2 regions of the Neorhizobium sp. T25_13 genome follow, and region 2 is predicted to be linked to the other one. Evidence: predicted binding sites of a transcription regulator. Region 2 holds the regulator's gene; the other holds the start of a gene.
The links. Region 2 encodes PhoB, which activates phosphate uptake and scavenging genes when phosphate is short. Its sites were predicted from a motif close to TGTCATNNANCTGTCAT; they were not measured.
Positions count from the first base shown of each region.

Region 1: the regulator PhoB is predicted to act here: its motif matches at 7,795-7,811, upstream of ppk2 (polyphosphate kinase 2).

Region 1 is NZ_PVBI01000017.1:12,834-22,455, forward strand. Features, by position in the region: gene rimM (ribosome maturation factor RimM) at 14-580, shown strand; gene trmD (tRNA (guanosine(37)-N1)-methyltransferase TrmD) at 586-1,272, shown strand; gene C5J22_RS27325 (sulfite exporter TauE/SafE family protein) at 1,415-2,161, opposite strand; gene rplS (50S ribosomal protein L19) at 2,425-2,979, shown strand; gene C5J22_RS27335 (nuclear transport factor 2 family protein) at 3,044-3,643, opposite strand; gene C5J22_RS27340 (MFS transporter) at 3,681-4,961, opposite strand; gene C5J22_RS27345 (transporter substrate-binding domain-containing protein) at 5,129-5,923, shown strand; gene C5J22_RS27350 (amino acid ABC transporter permease) at 5,927-6,745, shown strand; gene ppk2 (polyphosphate kinase 2) at 6,835-7,749, opposite strand; gene leuC (3-isopropylmalate dehydratase large subunit) at 8,072-9,481, shown strand.
Region 2 is NZ_PVBI01000002.1:407,552-417,173, forward strand. Features, by position in the region: gene pstA (phosphate ABC transporter permease PstA) at 1-74, shown strand, start outside; gene pstB (phosphate ABC transporter ATP-binding protein PstB) at 142-903, shown strand; gene phoU (phosphate signaling complex protein PhoU) at 947-1,660, shown strand; gene phoB (phosphate regulon transcriptional regulator PhoB) at 1,682-2,365, shown strand; gene C5J22_RS05525 (winged helix-turn-helix domain-containing protein) at 2,380-3,066, shown strand; gene C5J22_RS31910 (hypothetical protein) at 3,320-3,451, opposite strand; gene C5J22_RS05530 (vitamin B12-dependent ribonucleotide reductase) at 3,723-7,532, opposite strand; gene C5J22_RS05535 (hypothetical protein) at 8,442-9,023, opposite strand; gene C5J22_RS05540 (methyl-accepting chemotaxis protein) at 9,084-9,622, opposite strand, start outside.

The DNA of each region.
Region 1 (9,622 bases), on a different contig from region 2:
GATCACGACCCTCATGACCAAGCTCGAAAATCCCGTTCTGATGGCGACCATCGGCGCCGCCCAGGGTCTCCGGGGCGAGGTGCGGGTGCGCACGTATACGGCCGATCCGACCGCGCTCGGCGACTACGGTCACCTGCATAGCGAGGACGGCCGGATCTTCGAGATCCTCGAAATCCGCGAAGCCAAGAACATCGCAATCGTCCGCTTCCGCGGCATCAACGACCGCAATGCGGCCGAGGCGCTGGCCGGTCTCGAACTTTTCATCGAGCGCGACAACCTGCCCGACGACGAACTCGAGGAAGACGAGTTCTATTATGCCGACCTCGAGGGTCTCGAAGCAGTCGACGAGGAAGGTAAGAGTTACGGCACGGTGAGCGCCGTCTATGATTTCGGCGCCGGCGATCTCCTGGAGCTGAAAGGCCCCGGCCGCCGCCCTGCCCTCATCCCCTTCTCCGAGTCGGCAGTGCTGGAGATCGACCTCGAAGGCGGCAAGATCGTCATCGATCCGCAGGCCGCCGGCCTTGCCGAGAATCCGGAAGACGAGGGTCCCGCACCGGGCCTGCCCAAAAAGGGCAAATAGCAACGATGACCTTCCGCGCCACCATCCTGACGCTCTACCCGGAAATGTTTCCCGGACATCTGGCCTTGTCCCTGGCCGGCAAGGCGCTGGAGCGCGGACAATGGACGCTCGATACGGTACAGATCCGCGATTTTGCGCAGGACAGGCACCGCACCGTCGACGACACGCCGGCCGGCGGCGGCGCCGGGATGGTGCTGAAGCCGGATATTTTGGCCAAGGCGATCGACAGCGTCTCCGAAAACGGCGACTTGGCCCCGGGGCGCCCGCGCCTGCTGATGAGCCCGCGCGGAAAACCGCTGACCCAGGAAAAGGTGCGCGAGCTGGCGGCCGGTGACGGCGTGGTGATCGTCTGCGGCCGGTTTGAAGGCGTCGACCAGCGGGTGATAGATGGCCGCAATCTCGAAGAGGTCTCGATCGGCGACTACGTTCTGTCCGGCGGCGAGCCGGCGGCGCTGACGCTGCTCGACGCGGTCGTGCGCATCCTGCCGGGCGTCATGGGCAATGCGCTGTCGGGTACCCATGAAAGCTTCGAGAACGGGCTGCTCGAACATCCGCAATATACCAGGCCGCAGGTGTTCGAAGGCCGCGAGATCCCGGCCGTGCTGACCTCCGGCAACCATGCGGCGATCGAAAAATGGCGGCTGGAAGAAGCGAAAAAGCTGACGGCGGAGCGGCGCCCGGATTTGTTATAGGCCAAAGCAGCCCCCTCATCCGCCCTTCGGGCACCTTCTCCCCGAGGGGAGAAGATATTTGTGCCGCCACTTCACTATTCCCTCCTCTCCCCTTGGGGAGAGGGTGGCCGAGCGTAGCGGAGGCCGGGTGAGGGGGCGCCGCTCACCCCGTCACGAAATAATAGATCGTCAACCCCACGCCGACCGCCACCACGCACCAGCGCAACACCGCCTGCGGCACCCGCCGCGCCATCCACACGCCGGCATAACCGCCAAGCGCGCCGGCGGGGATCATCACCAGCGCCTCCGGCCAGGCAATGACGCCACCGCCGACGAAGACGATGATGGCGACGGCCGCGATCAGGATCGCCAGCATGTTCTTCAGCGCATTGAGGTGGTGATAGCTGCCGCCGGTGGTGACGCCGAGCACGGCGAGCATCATGATGCCCATGCCGGCGCCGAAGAACCCGCCATAGATCGCCGTCAGGAATTGGGCGATAACGGAGCCGGGCGAACTCGCCGGCCGCTCCGCCGATGCCTTCGGTTTCAGCCAGGGACCTGCGGCAAACACCGCCGTCGCGGCCGCCAGCAGCCAGGGCACCAGCGCCCGAAAGGACGGATTGTCGAGCGACAGCAGCAGGAAAGCGCCGGCGAAGGCGCCGACGACGGAAACGAGCGCCAGGACAAGCGCACTGCGCCAGCGGCTGGAAATCTCGTCCCAATAGGCGATCGTCGAAGTGACATAGCCCGGAAATTGTACGATGGACGACGTCGCATTGGCCAGGATCGGCGGAACGCCGGCAAGCGTCATCGCCCCGAAGGTCAGAAAAGTCCCGCCGCCGGCGATCGCGTTGACCGCGCCGGACAGGAAGCCCGCCGCGGCGAGCAGGGCTATCATTGTGATTGTCATTGATGTTTCCTCATCCCTGGCCATCAGATAGCGACTTCGGCGAAACGCGGCAATAGCGGGCTTTTTCGTCACAAAATCGCAATCAACGGGATGACAAACCCATGTCTTTCGTGTATTGGCCCAGCCGGAAATGGGAAATATCCCGTCGACCAGCAACAAAGAATGGTGAATTCGCTCTGCCGAAAAGGCAAATCCCGAGGCTTTGACCAAAGGGATATATCCGAGCGCTCTGGCTGTTTCAGAAGAACCAAAGGTTTGAGACGATGAATATCATCCAGGAATTGGAAGCCGAACAGGCCGCCAAGATTGCAGCCAAGCGCACGCTTCCGGAATTTTCCGCTGGCGACACCGTCCGCGTCAACGTGAAGGTCACGGAAGGCACCCGTACTCGCGTACAGGCTTATGAAGGCGTCTGCATCGCCCGTTCCGGCGGCGGCATCAACGAAAGCTTCACCGTTCGCAAGATCTCCTACGGCGAAGGCGTCGAGCGCGTATTCCCGGTCTACTCGCCGATGGTCGAGAGCGTCGAAATCGTTCGCCGCGGTAAGGTCCGTCGCGCCAAGCTCTATTACCTGCGCGATCGTCGCGGCAAGTCGGCTCGTATCGTCGAAGACACCGGCGTTCGCGCCCGCAAGCTGAACGACGCCGAGCGTCAGGCAGTTGCCGAAGAGAAGGCACGTATCGAAGCCGAGAAGGTTGCAGCAGCCCAGGCTCTCGCCGCCGAAAAGGCAGCAGCGGAAGCCGCTGAAGCAAAGGCCGCAGCGGAAGCTGCTGAAGCAGCCGAAGCCGCCAAGGCCGCTGAAGCTTCTGCCGAATAAGCTTTTCATATCGAATACGGAAAAGGCGGCCTTCGAGCCGCCTTTTTTGTTGCGTGATACAGGTTTAATTCCTGACGGCCGAATCCCAGTGTTCGTCCGCCTTGCCATTGACGATACGCCATGTGTCGTACCAGGTGCTGGTATAGCTCTTCGAAGGATCGCGAGGATCTTTCATTTCGCGCACCGTCCCCACGGTCACCAGATCGCTCTCCGCTGTGACAAAGACGACCGGCGTTTTTATTTTGGTCGGAATGGGGCTCGGCTTCCGCTTCAGGACGTCGATGAAATAGCGCACCACGCCCTCGCGTCCTGACGCGGCATTCGGGTTGTGCTGGATGTAACGGTCAGTGAGGTACTGATCGGCTTTGTCCCACTGATTGGCTTCCAGCAGGTCGCGGACGATACCGTAGGCAACCTGCTTGTTTGCATGCAGCTTGGGGTCCGTGCTGGTGAAAAGCGCGTCTTTGTCCGCGGCGGCCGACACCGGCTCCTGTGCCAGCGACGGCGTGGCAAGCGTGCCCATCGCGGCCCCGAACAGGACCAAACCCAGAGCGGCACGTTTCAAGACTCGTATCATCGACGTTCTCCCAAGCGTTTTGATCTGGCTTGCCAAAAGACATAGGAGAAACGCCGATGAGGCGGAAGCAGGCAGTTTTACCGCCATTGGTTCCCCAGAGGGAACCAATGGCGGTAACGTCCGGTCAGATGGAGATCGCCTGTCTCGCCGCCAACATTCGGCCGACGATGATGACGAGGACACCGGCGACAGCAAGGCAGGCCGCCAGGAAGACCATCGGCAGGATATCGTTACCGGTCGAATCCCGGATCCACGGGACGACGTTCTGTGCGACGAAACCGCCGAGATTGCCGACCGAATTGATCGCCGCGATGCCAGCCGCAGCGCCGGCACCCCTGAGGAAGCGTGAGGGAAGACTCCAGAAGACTGGCTGGCCAGCGAAAATGCCGGCTGCGGCGACGCAAAGGAAAGTGAACTGCAAGGTCGGCGAGGTGACGAGCGCCGAAAGCGCCAGGCATATCGCGCCGACGAAGGCGGGACCGACAATATAGGGAGTTTTGCTCTCGGCCCGGTCTGCGGCGGCCGGCACCACCCATAGCGCGAGCGCGACGATTACCCACGGAATGATGTTGATGAAGCCGTTCGTCGTGTTCGAGACGCCGAATCCCCTGACGATGGTCGGCAGCCAGTAGCTGAGACCGTAGGCAGCAAGCGGGAAGCCGATATAGCAGAGCGCCATCAGAAGCACTCGCGGATTGACGAGCGCCTTGAATCCGTTGTCTGCATGCTCCTCCATTCCGGAATTCTCACGCGCCAGCCGATCGTGCAGCCAGCGCTTTTCATCCTCCGTCAGGAATTTCGCCTTTTCCGGCGTGTCGTCGAGATAAAAGAAAGTGACGATCCCGGCGAGCACCGCCGGAATGCCGGTCGCCAGGAAGACCCATTGCCATCCCGCATGGCCAAGCAGCCCGTTGAGATCGAGCAGCATGCCGCCAATCGGGGCGCCCACGGCATTGGCGAGCGCACTGAAGATCATGAACAGGCCGACCATGCGGCCGCGATAATCCTTCGGGAACCAGAGCGTCAGCAGGTACAGGACGCCCGGGAAGAAGCCTGCTTCCGCAACACCGAGCAGGAAACGGAGGATGTAGAACATCGTCGCGTTCTGCGTGTAGGCGAGCGCCACAGTTACAATGCCCCAGGTGATCATGATGCGGGCGAACCAGCGGCTGGCGCCGAACCGGTTGAGGAAGAGGTTGCTCGGGACCTCGAACAGAAAATAGCCGATGAAAAAAAGCGAGGCGCCGAGACCATAGGCATATTCGCTCATGCCGAGCGCGCCGACCATTTCCAGCTTGGCATAGCTGACGTTCTGACGGTCGATATAGGCAATCAGATAAAGGACGCCGAGGAACGGCATAAGCCGCCAAACGATCTTTGAAATTAGCTCTTTTTCCTGAACCAAATTATTTACTCCAAAGCATTTGCTGCAGAGGAAGCAGCGTGTTTCGGTGAGGGGGATGTAGGGGACCCCCTTATGCGCGGCAAGAAAAAGATGCCCGCTGCCGGCCGCTTGCTATCGGCCGGCTTTTCATGAGAGGGATTCGCCAGCCATTTGTCAGGAGTGCCACAATGCTCTCACGCCGTATGCTGATCTCCGGCCTTGCCGCCCTTGCCTTTGCACCCGCCGCCAGCGCCGCCGAACTGCCGGACCTGAAGGGCCGGACGGTTGTCGTGGTCACGGAAAACGCCTATCCGCCGCTGCAATTCGTCGATCCGAAGAGCGGCAAGGCGATTGGCTGGGAATATGATGCGATGAACGAGATCGCCAGGCGGCTGAATTTCAAGCTCGAATACCAGGGCACCAGCTGGGACGCGATGATCCAGGCCGTTTCCGACGGGCAATACGACATCGGCATGACCGGCATCACCATCAAGGACGACCGCAAGGAGAAGGTCGATTTCTCCGATCCCTATATGCGCTCGCAGCAGTTGATGCTGGTGCGCGGCGACGAGAAGCGTTTCACCGACGCCAAGAGTTTTGGCGCCCTGGGGACTGGACTTATCGGCGCACAGCCGGGAACGAGCCCCTTCTACACCGCGGTCTACGAAATCCTCGACGGCAACGAGCAGAACCCGCGGATCAAGCTGTTCGAGACCTTCGGCGCGACAGTGCAGGCGTTGAAGGCGGGAGACGTCGACCTGGTGCTGACGGACAGCACCGCCGGCGACGGGTACGTCAAGGCTTCCGGCGGTTCCTTGAAGCTGATCGGCCAGCCGCTCGGCACCGAGGATTTCGGCTTCATCTTCAAGAAGGGCTCAAATCTCGTTGCGCCGGTCAATGCCGCGATCGCCGCCCTGAAAGCCGACGGCACGCTCGATGCGCTGAACAAGAAGTGGTTCCTCGACTACAAGATGGGCCAGTAAGGCATGGCGCCTTCGCGTCGCAGAACGTCCCAGCCGCAGGATTTCCCCTGGTGGCTGGTCGCCTTCGCGATACTTTGCCTCGGCCTGGCGGCGGTCATCGCCCTCAACGACCTTTATTCCCAGGTCTTCAATGTCGTGGCCAAGGGCATCGGCATCACGGTCGGCGTGACGCTTGCCGCCTTTCTCCTGGCGACGCTGCTCGGGCTCGGCATCGCGCTTGCGGGGCTTTCCGGCAATGTCGTGCTGAGGCAGGCGGCGCGTTTCTATATCGAGCTCGTCCGCGGCATCCCGATCCTCGTGCTGCTCTTCTACATCGCCTTCGTCGGCGCACCGGCCTTCGTGACGCTCTACAATTGGGCGCTGGCGCCGCTGATCGAGGGCGGCTGGGCCCAGGCGCTTCTGGTGCGCGACGTCTCGCTGCTCTGGCGGGCGATCATCGCACTGACGATCGGTTATGCAGCCTTCATCGCCGAAATCTTTCGTGCCGGGTTCCAGGCCGTCGATATCGGCCAGATCGAGGCGGCAAAGGCGCTGGGCTTGACCCGCTGGCAGCGTTTCCGGCTGATTGTCTTCCCCCAGGCGATGCGGGTGATCCTGCCGCCGCTTTCCAACGACTTCGTCTCGATGGTGAAGGATTCATCGCTCGTCTCGGTTCTCGGCGTCGCCGACATCACCCAGATGGCCAAGGTCTATGCGGCCGGCTCCTTCCGCTTCTTCGAGACCTATTCGATCGTCACCTATATCTACCTGCTGCTGACGATTGGCCTGTCGCTGGCCCTGCGCGGCATCGAAGGACGTTTGCGGAGTAGGACGGAGCGCTAACGCGAAAGGCGGCCCGAAGGCCGCCTCGCCGTTTCATTCCCTGCCGAGCGCCCCGCAGCATCAACGACGGCAGGGCGCAGCAGTTCTGTTCAGTACACTTCCGGGACGTACATGTCCGCCGGCACCGGGTGGCGGATGTAATCGTCGTTCCGGACGCGGCCCGGCAGGTCTATCTGCTCCTTCGGCACGGTCTCGTAAGGCACCTGGGCGAGAAGATGGGAGATCATGTTGAGCCGCGCCTTCTTCTTGTCGACGGCCTGCACCACCCACCACGGCGCTTCCGGGATGTGGGTGCGCTGGAGCATCTCTTCCTTGGCTTTGGTATATTCTTCCCAGTGGACGCGGCTTTCGAGGTCCATCGGCGACAGCTTCCACTGCTTCAGCGGATCGTGGATGCGCATCTTGAAGCGGAATTCCTGCTCCTCGTCGGTAATCGAGAACCAGTATTTGACGAGGATGATGCCCGAGCGGACCAGCATGCGTTCGAATTCCGGCACCGAACGGAAGAACTCTTCCAGCTCGTCCTTGGTGCAGAAGCCCATGACCCGCTCGACGCCGGCGCGGTTGTACCAGGAGCGGTCGAACATCACCATTTCGCCGGCGGTCGGCAGATGCGGGACGTAGCGCTGGAAATACCACTGGTTCTGTTCGCGCTCGGTCGGCGCGGGCAGCGCGACGACGCGGGCGACACGCGGATTGAGGCGCTGGGTGACGCGCTTGATGGCGCCGCCCTTGCCGGCCGAGTCGCGGCCTTCGAACAGCACGACCATCTTCAGCTTCTTGTACTGCACCCAGTCCTGCAGACGGACCAGCTCATGCTGGAGGCGGAAGAGTTCACGGAAATAGATCCGGCGGTCGATCGTCGCCTCGGCGGGCTCGGACATGCCCTCGGCGACCAGCTCGTCGAGCCGGTCCTCTTCCATCTGCATTTCCAGCTCTTCATCGAAGCTGTCGGCGATCTCTTCCTTGATGCGGCTGAGCTGGTCTTGCATGGGTTCGGACATGGTGGGCATTCCTCCTTTATGGAAACTCAGATCAACCACGTTTCCGCGAAAGCTTTATGACAGAGATGCGACAGATTTTCTGCGAAGCAATTCGATTGCCGATTTCTTCGGAAACTGCTATTGCAGCGGCCATGGGATCGAAATTCGGATGCCTCGCGAACCATATCGTCGTGCTGCAGGACCACAAACGTCTGCCGGCACGGTTTTTCGCGCGGGTATCCGGGGCGCTTTGCGACCGACTTAGCTGATTGTCTCAGCTTGCGGCAGCCCTAAGCTGCCGGACACCCATTTCCTGTTTCAGTCAGCTTTACGGACAGCAGCCATGAGCGCACCCCGCACCCTTTACGACAAGATCTGGGACGACCACGTCGTTTCCGAGGACGAGAACCACACCTGTCTTCTCTACATCGACCGTCACCTCGTTCACGAGGTGACGTCGCCGCAGGCTTTCGAGGGCCTGCGCATTGCCGGCCGCAAGGTCCGTGCACCGGAAAAGACGCTCGCCGTCGTGGACCATAACGTCCCGACCACGGCCGACCGCCACGAAGGCATCAAGAATGAGGAAAGCCGCATCCAGGTGGAAGCGCTTGCCCAGAACGCTCGTGATTTCGGCGTCGAATATTATTCGGAAAAGGACGTCCGCCAGGGCATCGTCCACATCGTCGGCCCGGAACAGGGTTTCACCCTGCCGGGCATGACCATCGTCTGCGGCGACAGCCACACCTCGACCCACGGCGCCTTCGGCGCGCTGGCGCACGGCATCGGCACGTCTGAAGTCGAGCACGTGCTCGCCACCCAGACGCTGGTGCAGAAGAAGGCGAAGAACATGCTGGTGCGCGTCGACGGCCAGCTGCCGCCGGGCGTCACCGCCAAGGACATCATCCTTGCCATCATCGGCGAGATCGGCACCGCCGGCGGCACCGGCCACGTCATCGAGTTCGCCGGCGAGGCGATCCGCGCGCTCTCCATGGAAGGCCGCATGACGGTCTGCAACATGACGATCGAAGGCGGCGCCCGCGCCGGCCTGATCGCGCCGGACGAAAAGACCTTCGAATACATCAAGGACAAGCCGCGCGCCCCGAAGGGCAAGGCCTGGGACATGGCGCTCGACTACTGGAAGACGCTGCAGACGGACGAAGGCGCGCATTTCGACAAGGTCGTCGTGCTCGACGCCGCCAACCTGCCGCCGATCGTTTCCTGGGGCTCTTCGCCGGAAGACGTCATCTCGGTCGAGGGGTCCGTTCCGAACCCGGACGATATCCCGGACGAAACCAAGCGCACCTCCAAATGGCGTGCACTGGACTATATGGGCCTGAAGCCTGGCACCAAGATCACCGATATCGCCATCGACCGCGTCTTCATCGGCTCCTGCACCAACGGCCGCATCGAAGACCTGCGCGCCGCGGCCAAGGTTGTCGAAGGCCGCACCGTTGCATCGACCGTGTCCGCCATGGTCGTCCCGGGCTCGGGCATCGTCAAGGAACAGGCGGAAGCCGAAGGCCTCGACAAGATCTTCAAGGATGCCGGTTTCGAATGGCGCGAGCCGGGCTGCTCGATGTGCCTGGCGATGAACGACGACCGCCTGAAGCCGGGCGAGCGCTGCGCTTCCACCTCGAACCGCAATTTCGAGGGCCGCCAGGGTTATAAGGGCCGCACCCATCTCGTCTCGCCGGCCATGGCCGCCGCAGCCGCAGTCGCGGGCCACTTCGTCGACATCCGCGAGTGGAAATAAGCGTCTTCCAGCTTTGATTTCGAGATGCCCGGCCTTCGCGCCGGGCATTTTCGTTTCCGGAAGCGATCCCCTCACCTGCGATTTCTAACACTTAAGCAAAGCTTAAGATGTTGAAATCGCTTCCTCTCCCGCAAGGGGAGA
Region 2 (9,622 bases):
TCCTGCTGGTCTTTCTGATCTTGATGAACCTAATTGCAATCATTCTTCGCCGCCGCTTCGAGCGTCGCTGGTAAAAGGAGCGTAGTGATGAACAACATGTCCACGAGCAACATATCAACGACGCCGACGAAGGCCGCAATTATGAATGACACCAAGATTTCCGCCCGGGACGTTCAGGTTTATTATGGCGACAAGCACGCCATTATCGATGTGAATATCGAAATACGGCAGCGTACGGTCACGGCTTTCATCGGTCCGTCCGGCTGCGGCAAGTCGACCTTCCTGCGCTGCCTCAACCGCATGAACGACACGATTTCGATCTGCCGCGTGGAAGGGCATATCTCGATCGACGGTGAAAACATCTATGATCCCCAGGTGGACCCGGTGCAGTTGCGCGCCAAGGTCGGCATGGTGTTCCAGAAACCGAACCCGTTCCCCAAATCGATCTATGAAAATGTCGCCTACGGCCCGCGCATCCACGGCCTGGCGCGCTCCAAGGCGGATCTGGACGAAATCGTCACGTCATCGCTGCAGAAGGCCGGCCTGTGGAACGAGGTAAAGGATCGCCTCGACAGCCCCGGTACCGGCCTGTCCGGCGGCCAGCAGCAGCGCCTGTGCATAGCACGCGCCGTGGCGGTCAGCCCCGAAGTCATCCTGATGGACGAGCCCTGTTCGGCTCTCGACCCGATCGCCACCGCCAAGGTGGAGGAACTCATCCACGAACTCCGTACAAATTTCACCATCGTGATCGTGACGCACTCGATGCAGCAGGCTGCCCGCGTCTCGCAACGCACGGCCATGTTCCACCTGGGTTATCTGGTGGAGGAGAATGATACGGACAAGATGTTCACCAATCCGGACGACCAGCGCACGCAGGACTACATCATGGGTCGCTTCGGCTGATACGCCCGTCTTTGCAGTCGTCACTCTCATCAGGAAGCTAAACATGTCTTCTTCCCATATATTGTCGGCCTATGACGACGAACTGAAATACCTCGGTCGCCGGATCTCCGAAATGGGCGGTCTCGCCGAGCAGATGTGCTCGGACGCCGTACGTGCGCTGGTCAATTCCGACGCCGCACTCGCCCAGAAGGTCATCTCCGACGACGTGATCCTCGATCACGCCGAGCGCGAGATCGGCGACAAGGCGATCATCACGATCGCCCGCCGCCAGCCGGTTGCGGCCGACCTTCGCGAGATCGTCGGTTCGCTGCGCATCGCCTCCGATCTGGAGCGCGTCGGCGACCTCGGCAAGAACACCGCCAAGCGCGTCATCGCGGTTCAGGGCACCGGCGTTCCGCGCAAGCTCGCCCGCGGCCTCGAACATCTCTCCGATCTCGCCCTCGTCCAGCTCAAGGACGTCCTCGACGTCTATGCGACGCGTTCGGCGGAAAAGGCCGAGGCGATCCGCAGCCGCGACGAGGAAATCGACGCGATGTACACCTCGCTGTTCCGCGAACTCCTCACCTACATGATGGAGGATCCGCGCAACATCACCACCTGCACGCATCTTCTGTTCTGCGCCAAGAACATCGAGCGTATCGGCGACCACGCCACCAACATCGCCGAGACCATCTACTACATGACGACGGGCGCCCAGCCGGAAGGCGATCGTCCGAAGGACGACTCGTCGAACACGCTCGGCGCGATCACCGAATAGAACTGACGGAGCAGACCAAGAATGCTGCCGAAAATCGCTGTCGTAGAAGACGAAGAAGCGCTGAGCGTGCTTCTTCGTTACAATCTGGAAGCCGAGGGTTATGAGGTCGATACCGTTTTGCGGGGCGACGAGGCCGAAATTCGGCTTCAGGAGCGGGTACCGGACCTTTTGATCCTGGACTGGATGCTGCCCGGCGTTTCCGGCATCGAACTCTGCCGCCGGCTGCGCATGCGCCCGGAAACCGAGCGCCTGCCGATCATCATGCTGACGGCCCGCGGCGAGGAGAGCGAACGTGTTCGCGGCCTCGCCACCGGCGCCGACGACTATGTGGTAAAACCCTTCTCGACGCCGGAACTGATGGCCCGCGTCAAGGCCATGCTGCGCCGGGCCCGTCCCGAGGTGCTCTCCAGCGTTCTCCGCTGCGGCGATATCGAACTCGATCGGGAAACCCATCGCGTTCACCGCAAGAGCCGCGAGGTGCGCCTTGGCCCGACCGAATTCCGCCTGCTCGAATTCCTGATGGCGGCGCCGGGGCGGGTCTTCTCCCGCTCGCAGCTTCTGGACGGCGTCTGGGGCCACGACATCTACGTCGACGAGCGTACGGTCGACGTCCATGTGGGAAGACTTCGCAAGGCACTCAACTTCTCCAACATGCAGGATGTCATCCGCACCGTTCGCGGTGCCGGATACTCCATGGAAACATAGTTGGTGGCCACGAGATGAGCGCGCGGGTCCTGTTGGTCGACGACGACGAGTCGTTCCGCCTGATATTGCAGAAAGCCCTCGTGGCCGACAGCTTCGTCGTATCGATGCTGGCAAGTGGAGCCGAGATCTCAAATCGCTTGAAAGCCGTTCCGCCGGATATCCTGGTCATGAGTTCGGACCTTCCGGGCGTGCGAGGTCTCGAGGTATGCCGCGAGGTGCGTCTCGATCCCGTCCTGTCGCGCCTTCCGATCATCCTCCTCGTGCCGTCGGGTGGCGAAGGCCTTCACCTCATAGCACTCGCGGCGGGTGCCGACGATTGCCTCATGAAGCCATTTTCCCCGGTCGAGCTCGTCGTCCGTGTGAAGAACCTGCTGAGGCGCGTCAATCCCGCCCTCCTGGACCACATGCTCAAGGTCGGCGATCTCACGCTCGACCGGGAAGCCCATCGAGTTCACCGGCAGAAACGTGAGGTCAAGCTCGGGCCTAAGGAGTTCAAGCTCCTTGAATTCCTGATGCGGACACCGGGCAAGGTCTATTCTCGGACTGAGCTGAAGGCATCCCTCTGGGGCGACGACACGACCGTCGACGAGCGGGCGATCGACGTCCATATCGGCCGGTTGCGAAAAGTCATCAGCCTTGGCAAATCCGACAATGTGATCCGGACCGTGCGCGGCGCCGGATACGCATTGGGCGATTTCTGACGCCGTCCGCTTGGCCCGGGCTAACTTTTGTCCTGACCGGCTCATGGCGAGCCGGTGGCTCACTGCCATGGAGGCTGGCGGGTTTGCTGTTGGCACCGGCGTTGGACCCCTCTCTTGGAATTTCTAACACTTAGCTGAAGCTAAGATGTTGAAATTCCATTCTCCCCCGCTAGGGGGGAGATAGGGCGGCGTGCCACGGACTATTTAGAAGCCTTTCGCGGCAGTTACCGCGAAAGGTATTTAAGCACCGGAATTACTTCTTTTTGTTTGGCGCCTGCGTCAATGCAGACGCTGCCACCTTTTTTACGGCAGCAGGCGTTTTAGGATTGCTCAGCAGTTTGGATGCCGCTGAAGCCACAGATTTGGATGTACGTTCATTGGCCACTGAGGGATCTCCTTGTTGATGGCCGCCAAAGCTACCTCGACTCTGATTTCTCGAATCCCATATACTAACCGTGCTACAGGCAAGGGATGCGAGTCTCTTCGCCCCGCGTGGGCTTCGGCCTTTTCGCGGTATCCAAAGCCGGGGTCTGAGGACTCCGGCTTTTTCATTTCCAATGCACGCAAATCATTTGTTTTTATTCTTGTTTTGTTCTGCTTGGTAGTCCAGCCCGAAGTTTCCTTCGGGCTGTGTTTTATTCAGCTATTCACATTAATCAGCTGCAGCCGCTCGTCGCACCACAAGTGTCGCACTTCTCGCAAGTCCCATTCCGCACCATCGTAAAATTCTGGCACTCGCCGCACATGTTGCCCGTATACCCTTGAGCAATCGAGCGCATGCGGCGTTCGTTTTCGACCTTTTTGGCTTCCGTCTTGGCGGTCGCAGCCTCGTCGGCGGCCTTGTCGGAGAAGAGGGCCGTGGTGGCTGCCTGTTCTTCGGTCAGTTCCTCGACGATCTCTTCGGCGAGTTCCTTGGCGCGCTCCTCGTAGTCCCGCTTGAAGGAGACGATTTCGGAGGTCGAGATGGCGACGGTCGGTTCCAGCTTGCGGGCGGCGGCACCGGCAAAGGCGGTGACGTTGGTGCCGGCCGAGGCGCGGGCAGGGGCGGCAGTCGCCGAGCCCTTGATGTCGGCCGGGCGGTCGCCGCCGGTGCCGGAGACGAGGGTCGGCTTGTAACCGCGGGTCAGGCCCTTGGAAACCACGTCCGCCTTGCCTTCCGAGACGCCGCGGCCAAGCGCGGTGTTGGAGAAGTCCGACGTATCGACATGCGCGAGGTCGTGGCGGCCGAGATAGGAGATCGCCAGTTCGCGGAACACGTAGTCGAGGATCGACGTGGCGTTCTTGATCGCATCATTGCCCGTGACGATGCCGGCCGGTTCGAACTTGGTGAACGTGAAGGCGTCGACATATTCCTCGAGCGGCACGCCATACTGCAGGCCGAGCGAGACGGAGATCGCGAAGTTGTTGATGAAGGCGCGCAGGGCCGAGCCTTCCTTGTTCATGTCGAGGAAGATTTCGCCGAGGCGGCCGTCGTCGTATTCGCCGGTGCGCAGGAAGATCGTGTGTCCGCCGATCTTCGCCTTCTGGGTATAACCCTTGCGGCGGCCGGGCAGCTTTTCCTGGCTGCGGACGACCTTTTCGATGATCCGCTCGACGATCTTTTCGGTGATCGTCACGGCCTGGGCGGCGGCCGGCTGGGCCAGCAGTTCCTCGACCGCGTCTTCCGCGTCGTCATCGGCAATCAGCGACGAGTTGAGGGGCTGGGAGAGCTTCGAGCCGTCGCGGTAAAGGGCGTTCGCTTTCAGGCCGAGCTTCCAGGACAACATGTAGGCGGAGCCGCAGTCCTCGACGGTCGCGTCGTTCGGCATGTTGATCGTCTTGGAGATCGCACCCGAGATGAACGGCTGGGCGGCCGCCATCATGCGGATATGGCTTTCGACCGAGAGGTAACGCTTGCCGATCTTGCCGCAGGGATTGGCGCAATCGAAGACGGCCAAATGTTCGGCCTTCAGGAAGGGAGCGCCTTCGAGCGTCATCGCGCCGCAGACATGGATGTTGGCGGCTTCGATGTCCTTCTTGGAGAAGCCGATATGTTCGAGCAGGTTGAAGCTCACGTCGGCGAGCTGCTCGTCGGTGACTCCAAGCGTGCCCTTCAGGAAGTCGGCGCCAAGCGTCCACTGGTTGAAGACGAACTTGATGTCGAAGGCAGCCTTGGTGGCGCCGTTGATGGCTTCGATCTTCTCGTCGGTGAAGCCCTTGGCCCGGAGCGAGCCGGGGTTGATGCCGGGTGCCTGGTTGAGGTTGCCGTGGCCGACGGCATAGGCCTCGATCTCGGCAATCTGGCTTTCCGAATAACCGAGCGTGCGCAGGGCTTCCGGAACGGCGCGGTTGATGATCTTCCAGTAGCCGCCGCCGGCGAGCTTCTTGAACTTGACGAGCGCGAAATCGGGCTCGATGCCGGTCGTGTCGCAATCCATCACCAGGCCGATCGTGCCGGTCGGGGCGATGACCGAGACCTGCGCGTTGCGGTAGCCGTGCTGTTCGCCGAGGACAAGCGCCTTGTCCCAGGCAGCCTTGGCATGGGCGACCAGATCCTGGTCCGGGTTTTCCGAATGGATCAGCGCCACCGGGTTGACGGACAGCTGTTCGTAGCCGGAGGTTTCGCCATGGGCGGCGCGGCGATGGTTGCGGATGACCCGCAGCATGCTGTCGCGGTTCGGCGCGTAGTTCGGGAAGGGGCCGAGCTCGGAGGCGATTTCAGCCGAGGTGGCATAGGAAATGCCGGTCATGATCGCGGTCAGCGAGCCGGCGATGGCGCGGCCTTCCGGAGAGTCATAGGCGATGCCGGTCGACATCAGCAGGCCGCCGATATTGGCGTAGCCGAGGCCGAGCGTGCGGTACTGGTAGGAGAGTTCGGCGATCTGGCGCGACGGGAACTGCGCCATCATCACCGAGATTTCCAGCACGACGGTCCACAGCCGCGTCGCATGTTCATAATCGGCGATGTTGATGCGGGCGGTCGTCTTGTCCTTGAACTGCAGCAGGTTCATGGAGGCGAGGTTGCAGGCCGTGTCATCGAGGAACATGTATTCCGAGCACGGGTTCGAGCCGCGGATCGGGCCACCGGCCGGCGACGTGTGCCAGTCGTTCATCGTCGTGTTGAAATGGATGCCCGGATCGGCGGACGCCCAGGCGGCGTAGGAGATCTGTTCCCAGAGGTCCTTGGCCTTCAGCGTCTTCATCACCCGGCCGTCCTTGCGGGCGGTCAGGTTCCAGTCGCCGTCGGTCTCGACAGCGCGCAAAAAGTCGTCCTTCAGCGAGACGGAGTTGTTGGAGTTCTGGCCGGAGACGGTGAGATAGGCCTCCGAATCCCAATCCGTGTCATAGGTCTTGAATTCCAGGTCCTTGTAGCCCTGGCGGGCGAACTGGATGACGCGGCCGATATAGTTTTCCGGAACCTGGTCCTTCTTGGCAGCCTTGATCTCGCGCTTCAGCGCAGGGTTCTTGAGCGGGTCGTAGCAATCGTCCCCAGATCCGCCGTCGCAATTCAGGCAGGCCTTCATGATGGCCTTCAGGTGCTTGGAGACGATCTTCGAGCCGGTGACGAGGGCCGCCACCTTCTGCTCTTCCTTGACCTTCCAGTTGATGTATTCCTCGATATCCGGATGGTCGATGTCGACGACGACCATCTTGGCGGCGCGGCGGGTGGTGCCGCCCGACTTGATGGCGCCGGCAGCGCGGTCGCCGATCTTGAGGAAGCTCATCAGGCCCGACGAACGGCCGCCGCCGGAGAGCTTTTCGCCCGCGCCGCGCAGCATCGAGAAGTTGGAGCCGGTGCCGGAGCCGTATTTGAACAGGCGGGCTTCGCGGACCCACAGGTCCATGATGCCGCCTTCGTTGACGAGATCGTCCTCGACCGACTGGATGAAGCAGGCATGCGGCTGCGGATGCTCATAGGCCGACTTCGACTTGGTGAGCTTAGCCGTGAAGGGGTCGACATAGAAATGGCCCTGGCCGGGGCCGTCGATGCCATAGGCCCAGTGCAGGCCGGTGTTGAACCACTGCGGGGAATTCGGAGCGACGCGCTGGGTGGCGAGCATGTAGGCAAGCTCGTCCATGAAGGCGGCCGCGTCTTCTTCGGAGGTGAAGTAGCCGCCCTTCCAGCCCCAATAGGTCCAGGTGCCGGCAAGGCGGGAGAAAACCTGGCGCGCATCGGTTTCGGAACCGTACTGCTCTTCCTTCGGCAGTGCCTTCATCGCTTCCGTGTCAGCTACAGAGCGCCACAGGAACGAGGGGACGTCGTTTTCCTCGACCTTTTTCAGGAACTTCGGAACGCCGGCCTTGCGGAAATACTTCTGCGCCAGAACGTCCGTCGCAACCTGGGAGAACTGCGCCGGAACGTCGATATCGGCAAGCCGGAAGACGATCGAGCCGTCCGGATTGCGGATCTCGCTGATCCCCTTGCGGAATTCGATTTCCCCATAAGCGCCTGTATCCGGCTTGGTGAAACGACGTTCGATGCGCATTGCCTTAATCCTCGTCCGTTGGCGCCTGATGATAAGGCGCAGATGTGCCGCTCCAGCCCACACGTTCGACGCGCGCAGCCAGTTGAATGTTCCCGATCCCAGGTGATCATCCGCAGATGCCAACCTGTATGTTGTGGTGATAACGGCTGCAACACTACTACATATAGTATTAACAGAATCTTTCCGCCAGTCCCAGCCGTTGTTCCGGAGCGGAAAATCGAGCACGCACGGAGACCGTGATAGCAGCCCGTCCCTCATAGGCGGACTGCATGATCTTTCCCGTCAAACTCGAAGAAGAACCGGCCTCGTTAATTCCGGTCCAGTCGCCGCCGCAACGTAAGGAACACTGTCGAACGAGCCGAGAGATTCGTCAAGGCGTAGATTGCAACGCTTTTATAACCACAAGATATTGTGGTTCGCGGCTGTGGATAACGGGGACGAAGAAATAGACGAGGATTCTCAGGCAGTTGCGGGGACAGCCTGAAACTTGCGTTACGAGACGCGGAAATATTTCGTGAGCGGCGGCAGGTGCCGAAAGCCCGGTCCAACAGGGTTTTGAGGGTTCGGCCGTACCATATCGAGGCAGTTCAAGAATCTGTGGCCACCACTAATAGATAAGCCCGCGCGGTTTTTAACCGGCGGGCCAGTGACAAGGACCGGGATTTTTGAAAAGGGCCGGAAAGAATCAGCCGTTGGCGCTCGGCTCCCGATGAAGCCTATCCCCGCGGAAAAGAGGCCCAGGTGTCCCGGCTGACTTCAAGCGAGTCAGGACGATAGCCGTGCAGGCTACCCGAAGGGCGCGGATGTGTGCCGAACAGGTTCGCCATCGTCGAGCCCGGGATCTTCGTTTATTTTTTCCTGGCGCTGCGGCGTCAACGATGCCGCAGCGCCAGGGGTATCTCACCCGGCTCAGAGAGAATCGACGTTTATCCCGATCGTCACGGCGCCGATCGGTGCTCCGCTCTCATCGGTAATCGTCACGCTTGCCTGCGACTGCAGCGTCTGGGACGATTCGTCCTTTTCAACCTCGTCGACGAACAGCGCGTTCTTGCCAACACCGAAGGATTTCTTGAACTTTGCCTCGTCGCCCTGCCAGTAATCGGAGGTTATGTCGCTCTGGCCGACATTGAGGCCCTTGGCGTCCATGACGAAGATTTCCGTAATCGCCCCCTCGGACTTTTCCTTCTTTTCCACGAGAAGTTTCGACAAGGCGTTGTTCAGCACGCTGTCGATCGTAGCACGATTGGAACTGTCGACCTCGGCGCGCCATTTCTTGTCGAGCGCCAGGATATCGGCGTCGCTCAGCTTGGCATTGGTGGCATTCTGGGCCTTGATCGCCGAAATGATCACTGCGTCGGTGAGCCAGGGCTTTACTTTACCGGTGACATATTCGGTCACCGGCGCGACGTGGGCCTCCTCGGCCAGAGCCGTGCCAAGCGGCAAGGCGGATACGGTGCTGCCGAGAAGGAGCATGACGATGATCTTATGCATAGGTGTTTCCCTTCCATAGGTTGCTGACGTTTATGAGGTCATGCCGCTGCAGAGGCGTCTTCAGGACGCTTGTCTGAACGGAGCGGCAAAGCCGGCTTTTTTGTCGGAGAGAGATTGATGTCTTCCCGATTCGGAATGGGCCCGGGCACCATTTCCGGCTGTGTTTCCGACGGTGAAGCTGCTGGCCGAACTCAGCAGCAGACGGCCTTGCGAGAGCAGTTCCTGGCAGGCCGCATTGGTTTCCTCCACCATCGCGGCATTCTGCTGCGTGGCATGATCCATCTGGTTGATCGCGCTGTTGATCTCCTGCAGGCCCGTGGCCTGTTCCCGATAGGACTGGACGATCGAAACGATGCTGTCGCTGATGCGGTTGATCTGGTCGCCGATCTGGAGAAGGGCATCGCCCGTGTCGTTGACAAGCCCGACGCCGGCAGCGACCTCCTGATTGGAACTGGTGATCAGAACCTTGATTTCCTTGGCCGCATTGGCAGATCTCTGGGCCAGCTCGCGCACTTCCTGAGCAACGACTGCAAAACCCTTCCCGGCCTCGCCCGCGCGGGCCGCCTCGACGCCGGCATTCAGCGCCAGGAGGTTGGTCT